Regions from separate parts of the Nitratireductor sp. L15S-10 genome, predicted to be linked through region 3. Evidence: riboswitches for the same ligand, from Rfam matches in the RefSeq annotation. Region 3 holds a riboswitch; each other region holds the start of a gene.
The links. A riboswitch is a leader RNA that binds a small molecule or an ion and turns the genes downstream of it on or off. The one in region 3 is predicted to bind cobalamin.
Positions count from the first base shown of each region.

Region 1: linked by a shared signal. The riboswitch ahead of P2W41_RS20290 (HupE/UreJ family protein) and the one ahead of P2W41_RS07395 (TonB-dependent receptor plug domain-containing protein) in region 3 are both predicted to bind cobalamin.
Region 2: linked by a shared signal. The riboswitch ahead of P2W41_RS00235 (LLM class flavin-dependent oxidoreductase) and the one ahead of P2W41_RS07395 (TonB-dependent receptor plug domain-containing protein) in region 3 are both predicted to bind cobalamin.

Region 1 covers NZ_CP120676.1:197,039-201,224, reverse strand. Annotated here, with positions in the region: gene cobN (cobaltochelatase subunit CobN) at 1-766, opposite strand, end outside; gene cobW (cobalamin biosynthesis protein CobW) at 771-1,808, opposite strand; cobalamin riboswitch at 1,981-2,183, opposite strand; cobalamin riboswitch at 2,244-2,444, shown strand; gene P2W41_RS20290 (HupE/UreJ family protein) at 2,479-3,099, shown strand; gene cobU (bifunctional adenosylcobinamide kinase/adenosylcobinamide-phosphate guanylyltransferase) at 3,115-3,633, shown strand; gene cobO (cob(I)yrinic acid a,c-diamide adenosyltransferase) at 3,635-4,186, shown strand, end outside.
Region 2 covers NZ_CP120674.1:50,605-54,790, reverse strand. Annotated here, with positions in the region: gene P2W41_RS00240 (dihydroxyacetone kinase subunit DhaK) at 1-1,316, shown strand, start outside; cobalamin riboswitch at 1,621-1,818, shown strand; gene P2W41_RS00235 (LLM class flavin-dependent oxidoreductase) at 1,976-3,034, shown strand; gene P2W41_RS00230 (ABC transporter substrate-binding protein) at 3,031-4,020, shown strand; gene P2W41_RS00225 (FecCD family ABC transporter permease) at 4,042-4,186, shown strand, end outside.
Region 3 covers NZ_CP120674.1:1,540,531-1,544,716, forward strand. Annotated here, with positions in the region: gene P2W41_RS07390 (ABC transporter substrate-binding protein) at 1-688, opposite strand, end outside; gene P2W41_RS07395 (TonB-dependent receptor plug domain-containing protein) at 688-2,541, opposite strand; cobalamin riboswitch at 2,669-2,879, opposite strand; gene P2W41_RS07400 (ABC transporter substrate-binding protein) at 3,156-4,186, shown strand, end outside.

The sequences.
Region 1 (4,186 bases), on a different replicon from region 3:
ACGTCTCCACGGCGTCGCGCACGAAACCGGCGGCAACCGGGTCGCGCAGGCTGGAAACAAAGATCGGGACGGCGCAAAGACCCTGTTCCTCAAGCGCCTCCACCAGCGCGTCGATGGGCGCGACATCGCTGGCAAGCAGCATGGAGCGATAAAAGAGGATCGGAACGATTGCCCTGCCGGGCAGCGTGGCGAAAAAACCGGCCTCCACAATGCCATGGCCCGGCGCATAGAAGCCGGCTTTGGCCACCGGTTCGGCTTCCGGCGTGTCGATCTCCCGCCCCGCAAGGCGCGCCATCTGCATGGTCAGCGCGCGCATATTGTCCGGCCCGCCCTCGCGGAAGCAGGCGAGCAGCGCCGCGCGCGCTTCCGGCGAAACAGTGGAGCGCTCGGCAAGGCGCGGGTCGTCCTGATGGCATTCGCCGGGCAGCAATGCCAGCGCAATGCCCTTTTGCCGGGCCAGCGCGGAAAGCCGGTCGCAGCCATAGCGCCACCACTCATAGCCCCCCAGAACCCGCACCAGAATGGTGCGGGCATGCGCTGCCGTGTTGTCGACCCACAGATCGACCGACATGGGGTGTCTGAGATCGCGCAGCGCGGCAAGGCGCAGCGAGGGCAGGGCCTCGCGCCCGGCCTGCCATGCAGAGGCGATCCCCGCCAGATCGCTGTCGGTGAACGACAGCGCCACCATATCCGCCGGCGATTGTTGCAGATCGACAGGCTCGATCAGATCGTCGAGTGAGGCGGTGGTGGTGGCGAGGATGTGCATCGGATCACGCCGAGAGAAGGCTTTCGATGCGCGCGCGGTCGATGCCCTTGAGGCCGATCACGACGAGCCGCGTTTCCGCGGCTTCGCCGGCCTTCCACGGGCGGTCATAGTGGTGCGAGACGCGCGGGCCGACCGCCTGCACCTGCAGGCGCATGGGCTTGCCTTTCACATGCGCAAAGCCCTTGAGGCGCAGAACCTCGCCGGTCCCCACCGCCGCGTTGACGCGCGCTTCCAGATCCTCAGGCCGCAGGACCGGCGGCAGATCGACAACGAATGTGTCGAAATCGTCATGCTCGTGGTCATGCGGATCGTCGTGATGCGTCTTGCGGTTTTCGATGTCGTCTTCCACCGCGAGCCCGAGACCGAGCAACAGCGCCGGGTCCACCTTGCCATGAGCGCTCGGCACGATCTGCACATTGCGCGACAGATGGCTTTCGATGCGGGCGCGGGCGCGCTCGTTGCCTTCCGCGTCCAGAAGGTCGCTCTTGGACAAGACGATCAGATCGGCGCAGGCCACCTGATCATCGAACACCTCTTCCACGGGATCGTCATGGTCGAGCGAATCATCAGCGGCGCGCTGCGCGGCGAGCGCATCCATGTCGTTCGCCACCTGACCATTGGCCAGCGCCGGCCCGTCGACCACGGCAATCACACCGTCGACGGTGACGCGGTTCTTGATGGCCGGCCACTGAAAAGCCTGCACCAGCGGCTTGGGCAGCGCCAGCCCCGAGGTCTCGATCAGGATGTGATCCACCTTTGGCTCGCGGGCGAGGATCTGGTCGAGTGCCGGCACGAAATCGTCGGCCACGGTGCAGCAGATACAGCCATTGGCCAGTTCCAGAACGTTCTCCTCCGGGCAGGTGTCGAGCCCGCAGCTTTTCAGCACCTCGCCATCGACGCCCGCATCGCCGAATTCGTTGACGATGATGGCAAGCCGCTTGCCCCTGGTGTTTTCCAGCACATTGCGGATGAGCGTTGTCTTGCCGGCACCGAGAAAGCCGGTCACGACGGTGCAGGGCACACGATTGAAGCTCGTGGTCATGGGGTATCCTTCAGACGGAGTGTAGTGAATGCGGGGATGCGGGTGAGGGGCACGCAAGCCGTTTCAGGTCGCGTTTGGGCAAGGTCGCCATGAATGGCAGAGAGAAGGCGCTGAGCGGCGCAATCGGCAATCACAATGCACACTCCTTGCCCGGGACACCCGCCAGGCGGTCAGGATTTCATTTTCAGACGGCAGGTTTCCTGGCTCACGGGTCGCTGCGCTCTCCAGCCTTCCCAGGGCGTTGCCCCAGTGGCGTGTCAGGTGCGCTCTCCGCTTACAGTTGCGGGGACAGCTGCGGCATTGGGCAAGGCCCGCACCGCATTCCCTCTTAGCCTCCTCCCTTGAGGGAAGAGGACCGTCTGCCTCGCATTTATGGCTCGCCCGGCGCATCTGTCAATGCGTGAAGAAAGCGTTTGCCGGGAGAGGCTGTTCCTGTATGGTCGGGCCGCTGTCGGTTCCGCGCAAGCGGACCAGAGGGAACATGGTGCGGCGCAAAATGCGCCAAGGCCATGGCTGCCCCCGCAACTGTAAGCGGTGAGCATTTTCCTGATCGCCACTGAGGCTTTTTGCCTTGGGAAGGCTGGAAAACGCTGCGACCCGTGAGCCAGGAAACCTGCCGACAGCATGAAAGAAACACCGTATCCCTCGGGTGGAGGGGAAAGGACCGGACATGACCGCGCGTATCGCACGCATTTTTTCCGCATTCGTTTTCGCATCGCTCTTTGCAACCAGCGCCAGGGCCCATCACGCCATGGACGGAGAGACACCCACAACCCTTTTTGAGGGACTGGTTTCGGGGCTCGCCCATCCGGTGATCGGGCTTGACCATCTCGCCTTTATCGTCGCCGCCGGCCTCATTGCCGCTGTCGCCGGCATGAGCCTTTTCGCGCCGCTTCTGTTCGTCGCCGGTTCGCTGATCGGCGTCGGTCTGCACCTGATGCTGCTCAATCTTCCGGCGGCGGAAATCATCATTGCGGCAAGCGTTCTTGCCGGCGGCTGGCTTCTGGCCCGTGGCCGGGCGTTGGAAAACCACATGCTTGTCTTCGCGCTGTTTCTGGTGGTCGGCGTGTTTCATGGCTATGCCTTCGGCGAGGCCATTGTCGGCAGCGAAGAGACACCGCTGATTGCCTATCTCGCCGGTCTCGCCGCCATCCAGAGCGCCATCGCGCTTGGTGTCTATTTGCTGGTCCAGTCGCGCGGCTGGGCCATCGAGGCCATGCAGCCCCGGCTTGCCGGTGCAGCGATCCTCGGCGTTGGCGTGACCTTCCTTGCGGGGCATCTTGTCGGCTGAGCCGGCAAAATAGCGATGCGATCCCTTCATTTCGTTCTGGGCGGCGCGCGCTCCGGCAAGAGCCGCCATGCCGAGAGGCTGATCGAGGCCACACCGGCGCCCTGGCATTACATCGCCACGGCGCAGGCCTTCGATGACGAGATGCGCGAGCGCATCGCCATTCACCGTGCAGGGCGCGAGGGGGCGGTGGCGGGGGCGTGGCAGACACACGACGCCCCGCTCGACCTGCCGGGCGTGCTTGAAAAATTGCCGGCCAGTGAAACGGTTCTGGTCGATTGCCTCACCCTGTGGCTCAGCAATCTGATGCTGAACGACCATGAGCTGAAACCCGCCGCCGAGGCGCTTCTGTCGGCACTCGCTGCAAGGGAGGGGACTACGGTTCTCGTCTCCAACGAGGTCGGCTTCGGCATCGTGCCCGACAATGCGCTGGCACGCCGCTTCCGCGACGAAGCGGGGTTCCTGAACCAGAAGATCGCCGCCGCTGCCGACAGCGTCACGCTGGTGGTTGCCGGCCTGCCCATGAAAGTGAAGTGACATGCGAGAGATCGACGCAAACGAAGCCGAGCGCCACAAGGCGAAGATGGAAAAGCGCAAGGCGGTCCAAGACGCCGAAGTGCGCGACAAGACGGTCGAGAAGGGGCTTCTGATCGTCAATACGGGGCCGGGCAAGGGCAAATCCACTGCCGCATTCGGTCTTGCGTTGCGCATGCTGGGCCATGGCCGCCGCGTGGGTGTCGTGCAGTTCATCAAGGGTGCCTGGCACTGCGGCGAGAAGGATGCCTTCTCAGCCTTCGGCGATCAGGTCTCCTGGCACACGATGGGCGAAGGCTTCACCTGGGAAACGCAGGATCTCGAGCGCGATATCGCCGCCGCCGAGCGGGCCTGGGGAAAGGCCGAGGAACTGATGGCCGACCCGACCATCGGTCTGGTCGTTCTCGACGAGCTGAACATCGCCCTGCGCTACGACTATCTCGATCTTGAACGCGTGGTGACCGCGCTGACCGGGCGGCGCGAGGGCCTTCATGTGGTCGTGACCGGACGCAACGCCAAGCCGCTATTGACCGAAGCCGCCGATCTCGTCACCGAA
Region 2 (4,186 bases), 1.5 Mb from region 3:
TCGTGATCGTAAAGAATTATACCGGTGACAGGCTCAATTTCGGTCTGGCTGTCGAGCGCGCCCGTGCTTTCGGGCACAAGGTGTCCATGGTCATTGTCGATGACGACATTGCCCTGCCGGATCTGCCGCAGGCGCGCGGTCTTGCCGGCACTCTGTTTGTGCACAAGATTGCCGGCGCTCTGGCCGAAGAAGGAGCCGATCTCGATGCTGTGACGCAGGCAGCGGAACGCGTGATTGCGGGTGCAGAGAGCATAGGCATGTCGCTTGACACCTGCCGGGTGCCCGGTGCCGCGAAGGAAGACCGTATTCCCGACGGGATGGCCGAGCTGGGACTGGGCATTCATGGCGAGGCAGGTGTCGAGCAGGTCAGGTTCGATAACGCGAGGGTGGCGGTTGATGCAATGTGCCAAAAACTCTCTTCTGTCATGACCGGGGATCGATATGTGGTGCTGTTGAACAACCTCGGTGGAACCTCCGCGCTGGAAATGGGGGTTCTGGCACATGAGGTGGCGCGCTCTTCGATCGGTGGCAAGCTGGAAGCGATGGTCGGGCCGGCGGCCATGATGACCTCCCTCGATATGCGGGGCTTCTCCATCTCGGTTCTGCCCGCGACCAAAGAGAATATGCGCCTGCTTGGCGCCTCGGCGGAGATATCCGCCTGGCCGGGGGTCCGTGGCTTGTCCGACGTTGCGGTGGTGCCGCTTCCCGACGGGTTGAAACCGATAAAGCCACTGCCATCCGAGCATGCCCCGACACGCGCATTTCTCACCAGATGCTGCAATGTGCTCATTGAAGCCGAGGCGAAGTTGAACGCGCTCGATGCCAAGACCGGCGATGGCGATACGGGCTCGACATTGGCCGGTGCTGCCCGCGCTCTTCTGGATCGAATAGATCAATTGCCGTTGTCCGATCATACGCAGCTTTTGCGCGCACTGGGTCAGGAACTCAGCCAGACCATGGGCGGTTCATCGGGCGTGTTGCTGGCGATCTTCTTTGCGGCAGCGGGTGATGCTGCCTCCAGCGGCGAGCCGATGGGGGCCGCGCTGAAAACCGGGCTTGCGCGCATGCAGGAAATTGGTGGTGCAGGGCCGGGTGACCGCACCATGGTGGATGCGCTGGCACCTGCCCTTGAAGCCCTGCAGAACGGCCTTCCCGCTGCCGCTGAGGCAGCCCGTGCCGGGGCGCAGGAAACGGCCACGATGGCGCAGGCGCGCGCTGGTCGGTCTGCCTATATCAACGCCCAGCAACTGGAGGGAAATGTCGATCCGGGTGCGGAGGCTGTCGCTATATTGTTTGAGCAACTCGCTCGAGAATAGTACTGGCTCAGTGGCTGCCCGAATTGGATTCTGGGTGGCTCTGGTTATGGCAGTGACGATGTGCGCAATCGCGTTTATGAAAGCGTAGGTCAGTTCGGCTGTCAGCACTCAAGCAGCCTGGTTACCGGTGTGAACAAGACGATTGGCCATTCAGCCGGGGATATCCAGGCCCGCTTTAATCCAGTGTTCCCTGTTGTTTCTATGACATAACGCAGATCCCGCCTGCGCCTGCTGACAATGTACGGTCGGAAAATCCGCATCATCCCGAAGGTCGAGTGTGTTGCGCTGCGTGCGCTTCGCCGGTAGGGTCGCTTTCGCATGCGGTTCCGCATCCTGCGGATGAAAAGGGAACCCGGTGCGATTTCCTTGCGGAATCAATCCCGGGGCTGCCCTCGCAACTGTAAGCGGCAAGTTCTTTCCAATGCCACTGGCCAGAGCCGGGAAGGCGGAGCGAACGTCCGAGCCGCGAGCCAGGAGACCTGCCTCATGCATTGACCATGAACGCCGGACGAGGTGCGCCGGCAGGAGGATCAGAATGCATGCAGGCACAGCCTTGCCGGCGATAAAGCGGCATTTCGTGTTCGAATTGACTCGATATGTTATATCATTTCATATAAGCATTTCAGGATTTCGTCGTCTGGTTCTGGCAGGTGTCCTGAATGCGCATTGATCTGGCTGGTTTTGCTCGGGAAGGGGTGTTGGGCGATCACTGCGATCTTATGCGCCTCGTGGAACGCGCCGATACGCTTGGCTTCGACGGTATCTGGTTCAATGAATTCCACTTTTCCCGCGATACGCTGCCCTATCCATCCACGCTTCTGCTGGGGGCGGATATCCTGGCGCGGACCGAGCGTCTGCGATTTGGAACGTCGATCCTCGTTCTGCCGCTCTATCATCCGCTCCTTCTGGCGGAGCAGATTGCACAGCTGGATTTTCAGAGTGGCGGCCGGGTCGATGTGGGCATCGGACGAGGCACGGACCCATCGACCTTCAGCGCGCTGGGGGTCGCGCCGGGCGAGGTGCATCTGCGTTTCCGCGAAGCGCTGAAGATCATGATCGAGGCGTGGACAATGCCGCATTGCTCCGCCGATGCCGGCCCGTGGAAGTTCTCCAATGTCGCTGTGGGGCCGCGACCGGTGCAGCAGCCGCATCCACCCATCTATGTTGCGGGGGTTTCCGAAGAAACGGTCGACATCGCTGCGCGAAACGGGTTCCCGCTGCTCCTCAGCCTCGAGCCGAACGAGGCGCGGCAATTGCCCGTGTTCGATGCGGCGCTGAATCGGCATGGCACCACCCGCGCCGCGCTGACCGCATCGTCGCTTTCACGCTACGTGGTGATCGCGCCGACCCGGGCGGAAGCGGAGAGGTGTGTCGACGCGCTTCTTGAAAAGCTGAACACCCGTCGCGCCGAACGCGCGTTGGCGCGCGGAGTGGCACCGCCACAGCCGCGCAGCCGCGCTGCGATGGTGGCGGATTTCACCATCTCGGGTACGCCGGAGGACTGCCATGCACAACTGTGCGCCCTTTCTGCACGCACGGGATCGCAGAGCATACGCTGTCTGTTCAGCGCCAATGGCCTTATTGCCAACGATGTGGCGCTCAGGGGCATGGAGCTCTTCGCCACAGAAGTACTCTCCGCTTTCCGGCAGCAACCCTCTTCTCCACCCCCATTCGAAAACGCCGTCAACAAGCCGGCTATCCAAGGAGTGATTTCATGATCCGTTCTCGCGGCTTTTCCGCGTTTGTTTTGGCAGGCATTTTCCTTGCATCAACATCTGTGTTCGCGGGCGAGCCCGGGTTTCCCCATACGGATGAGAACTGCGGGGTCACCACAGTCTATGAAGTGCCGCCGGCACGAGCCGTGACACTCAGCAACAACGCGACGGAGCTGATGCTGGCGCTGGGTCTGGAAGACCGAATGGCGGGCACCTCCTACATGGCGAACCTGAAGATCAGCCCACAGTATGAGGAGGCCTATAAAAAGGTCCCGGTGCTTTCGCCACTCGTTGCCACCACTGAGCAGCTTATCGAGGTCGAAGCCGATTTCGTCTATGCCGGCTATCCCGACGGGTTCAGCGAGAGCCGTCACACGCGCGACCAGCTGCACGATCTGGGCATGAAAACGCGGCTGAATACCGAGGGTTGCAATCTCGGCAGGTTTGGCTTCGATGAGCTCTACGCGGAGATCCGCTCTGTTGCAGCCATATTCGGTGTGCGTGAGCGCGGCGAAGCGCTGATTGCTGATATGGAAATGCGCCTCGCTGCAGTAGCAGAACAGCTGGAAGACGTAGAGGTTACGCCGGTCTTCATCTTCAATGGTGGCGAAGCCGCGCCTCGTGCAGTGCTTGGCAACACCATGCTGTCGCACGTCGTGTCGCGAGCCGGCGGCGAGAACATCTTCGGCGATGTCGCGAACCGCTATGGCCAGGTCTCGTGGGAACAGATTGCCGAGCGCATGCCTGAATACATAGTGGTCTATTATTCCGGCACTGCCGGCGGCCAGGTGGTGGGAGACCCGGCCGGGGAACTGGGCGAAGGGCGCATTGAGATCCTGAAAGCCAACCCGACCATCAGGGAGGTACCAGGCATTGCCAGGGAAAGATTCGTGACAATCGACTCCGTTTGGGGGCAGCCGGGGCCGAGTTCCATCGACGCGGTAGAAAAACTGGCGCGTGCTTTCCACCCCGATCGGATGGGCCATTAGCAGACCGGACGGAACCGAAAAATGCATGCGCCCGTCGCGAAACAAAACCAGCCTGAGAGCCACGAAGCGCTGCTGACAGTGCTTCGGTCAGCACCGCCAGTGCGAGGCACGGCACTTCGCTCCGTTGCGGCCCAGTGTGCCGCAAGCGGGGGGTCGCCGGGCTATG
Region 3 (4,186 bases):
GCGCCTTTTGCGGCGCGCCGATGCTGATGACATCCGGGTGGGCGGCGATCACCTGCTCCAGTGGAAAGGGGGCTACGCCAATGACACCCATGTCGGCGGCAAGATTGGCAAAGCCGGCAGCCTGTATAACGGAATCGGCCAGCGTGCCGCGTCCAGAGGCGATGCCGTTCTGGTCATAGGCAATCATGGTAGGGTCTTTGCCGCATTGGCCGGCGGCGATTGTTTCGAGTTCACGCGTGAAATCGTCTGCGATGGCTTGCGCCCTCTTTTCCTGCCCGATGAGCGCCCCCATCCGCCGCACTTCACCAGGAATGGTCTCAAGGGTCTGCGCGAAGGAAAATTCTTCGACATGAAAGCCCAGCCGTTTCAGCAACGCGGTGGTGTTGTGTAGTGAGTAGGTGCCGGTGACCACCAGGTCGGGATTTTCAAGAAACACCTCTTCGGCAAGCCCGTGATTGACCGGGTAGGCCTGCGCTTCTTCATGCAGCATTGAGAGGCTCGGCTCGCGCGAAAGGAAGGAGACGGAGACGAGCTGATCCGGCCCGGCCAGCGTCATGGCAAGCTGGTCAGTGCACAGATTGAGCGACATGACGCGTTTCGGCGCGGCCGAAACCGGCGCGACAAGAAGCGCGCCGGCCAGAAGAGCAAGGCCGGAAAGGCAGGGGAGGCGTTTCCGGCGCCCCAGCATCAGGGAGCGAACTTTGCACGGAAGCCGGCGAAAACGCCGAAGCCGGGTGTGTTGTAGCCCTGAACGACTTCGTACTTCTGATCGAGAAGGTTCTCGCCACGCAAATAGAGCTCCGTATTCTCGTTCGGCTTGTAGGCGACCCTGGCGTTCAGAAGAATATAATCATCAAGGTTTGAGCGTGGGCCGTCGACATAACCGTCCACCGTGTCGAGGGCGATTTTCGCTGTCGCGCTGATTTCCCAGCGATCGGCAGGACGCAGTGTCGCGCCAAGAGCGATGTCGTGTTTCGGGATGCGCACTTCCCGCAGTCCATCCGTCTGGGTGGCCTTCGTGTAGGTATAGGCACCGCGCAGGTCGAGCCAGTCGGTTGCCGCATAGGCAAAAGACGCCTCCACGCCGCGTGTCTTGACCTCGCCATTCGTCTGAATGTTCTGATAGGTGACCGGGTGGTAGCCGATGTAATCCTCGACATCGATCATGAAGAAGGTAACATCGGTGACGAGCCTGTTATCCAGAAAGCGCTGTTCAACGCCGATATCGAAGCCGAGGCTCGTTTCAGGCTTCAGTTCGGTATTGCCATAGAACGGAGCGTAGAGTTCGTAGAGACTCGGCGCGCGATAGCCCGTTCCGACCGAGGAGTGGAAACGTGTTCCGGTGCTGGCGAACTCATAGGATCCGGTGGCGCGCCAGGATGTGTGTCCACCGAAGGTGCTGTGTTCGTCATGGCGGACGCCGGCTGTCAAAGTCAGCGCATCAAATGGGCTGTAGATCGCGTCGATCCAGCCGCCGCCCATTGAAACGCTCTTATCGACATTTGCCGTAACGGCCGTTTGACGCTCCCAGTCTGCGCCGAAATTGATCGTCAGCTCGGGAGAAATTTCCAGAGAGCCCAGATAATCCAGCTTGTAGCGCAAACCGTCAAAGGTTGAGGTGGAGCCAGAGCCGCTTGTGCTCTCGCGGGCGGTGTCGGACATCTGTACCGACAACGTGTTGTTCAATTGACCGTCAAACAGGGAGAATTCGGCGCCCACGCGCCCGGCCGCCTGCCGAAATGTCCCGTTCGCCGGGCTGTCGGCGACTGGAAAGCCATCATCCGTCTCAGTCGAGCCGTTTAACAGAAGGCCGCTGGCGAAAACTGCAAGATCGCCGCTGGTTTCGTATCGGCCGCTGAATGTCCCTGTCAGATTGGTGTATCCATCATCTTCCACACCAGATGATGCCATCGAGAAACCATCGGTGGTGAATCCAGACAGGGAAATGCCGAATTCGCCCTGGTCGAAACCGCCCGTCAGTGAGTAGTTTCCAAAGCCTGTTTTTCGGGATCCACCTTCGACATGAACGCTGTGCTCGATACCCTGCGGAATGCCTCCGAGCGTTGTGAGATTGACCACGCCGGCAATCGCATCGGAGCCGTAGAGTGTGCTCTGTGAGCCTTTCAGAACCTCGATCCGCCCAATGTTGTCGGCGAGAAGGTGACCGTAGGCTGCCTGCACGGTAGGGCCAGTAACTTCTGATATGTCGATGCCCTCGAAGAGGGTTTTAACATACTGCCCGCGCAGGCCGCGCATGATCAGCGTGGTCGTGTTTCCGGGCCCGCCATTCGGGGAGAGATTCAGGCCCGGCAGTTGGTTGAGGTAATCCTGCACCAGAGGCAGAGACTGCTCCTCGATCTCCTCGCGCTCGATAACCTGCACCGTGGAGCCCACTTTGGAGGCCTCCGTTGGGGTGCGGCTGGGGGTGATGACCAGTGTGTCGAGCTCGAAGTCTTCAGCCTGCGTGGTGAGCGTGGAGAAGCCCAGTATCAGCGCTGATGCACTGAACAGGAAAGAGGTTCGGTGTCGGCTTGAAAGCATGCATTTCCTCCAGCGAGCAACATTTTCTGATTTGCTGGAGAGCGACAGACGCCAAAGTTCGGTCTCCCCGCCAGCGATGACAATCGCCACCACTGCGAGAACCACAGCCCCGGAAGCGTCCCGCATCCGGTCGGTGACGGCCTGAGGCAGGTTTCCTGGCTCGCGCTTCGTCGGTGGTCTCGCCTTCCCGGGTCTTGCACCCAGTGGCATCAGAGGCACCTCAGCGCTCACAGTTGCGGGAGCAGCCACGGCTGCGGTTCATAAAAATGACCGTTCCGTGTTCCCTTTTCTCCGGCGGGTGAACACCCTGCCAGAGCACCTCAAGCGAACCGAAACCGCTTAGCAACTGGCAGAGACAGCGTCAATCAGCAGGCAGGGGCGGATCCGGGACAGCGTGCTTCCCGAAGTCAAGATTTGTCAGGATTAAATCGTACCTATTGTTGCGAAATCGGCTCTTCGTGTAATTTTTGCGGCAATACTGTCGCAAATCCGTCATTGAGATTGTCGAAAAAGTTGCAGAATTTGCCTCTCGAACCCCGGGGAATTTTGACATCGGGGGCGGGATGGGAAATGCTAATGGCGAACCGAAAACGGCAGATAATGGGAGTGCGTCGATGACGTTTTTCAAGAGCAATGGCGAGAAGGTGCCGGCCCGCGTCGCCGATATGGCGAATGAGGCACGTGCCGGCAGAATGGACCGGCGTGAGTTTCTTGCGCTCGCAAGCGCGCTCGGCGCATCGACGGCAGCAGCTTACGGTATGCTCGGCCTGGCAGCCCCCAGACATGCAATGGCTCAGGAGCCGAAAAAGGGCGGCATACTGCGCGTCGCCATGTTCATCAAGGACCCGAAAGATCCGCGCACGGCCGACTGGTCGGAAATCGCCAACGCCATGCGCCAGACGCTCGAGCCGCTGGTGAAGTACACCCGCGATTTCACCTTTGAGGGCAAGCTTCTCGAAAGCTGGGAAGTCAACGACGATGCAACCGAGTACATCCTTCACGTGCGTCCGGGCGTTACCTGGAACAATGGCGACGCCTTCACCGCCGATGACGTGATCTACAACTTCAACCGCTGGTGCGACCAGACCGTGGAGGGCAACTCCATGCCGGCCCGCATGGCTTCCCTCGTTGATTCTGAGACCAAAAAGGCGCGCGAGGGGGCCATCGAAAAGGTCGATGACATGACGGTGAAGCTGAACCTGTCGGCACCTGATATTTCCATCATTCCCGGCATGTCGGACTATCCGGCACTTATCGTTCACCCAAGCTTCGACGAAACGGGCCGCGATTTCGTCGCCAATCCCATTGGCACCGGTCCCTTCGAGCTCGTGTCCTACGAGGTTGGCAACCGAGTGGAACTCAAGAAGCGGGCGGATGGCAAGTGGTGGGGCGGCGAAGCCTATCTCGATGGCATTGAGTTCATCGATTACGGCACGGACCCCTCCGCGACCGTCAGTGCCTTTGAATCCGGAGAAATCCACACCAATTACGAAACGACTGCCGATTTCGTGGATATTATGGACTCTCTGGGGCTGGTGAAATCGGAGGTCACCACGGCAACAACGATCGTGGCGCGCACCAATGTCGACAATGCGCCCTATGACGACGAGAAGGTGCGCCGCGCCCTGCAGCGTGCCGTCGACAA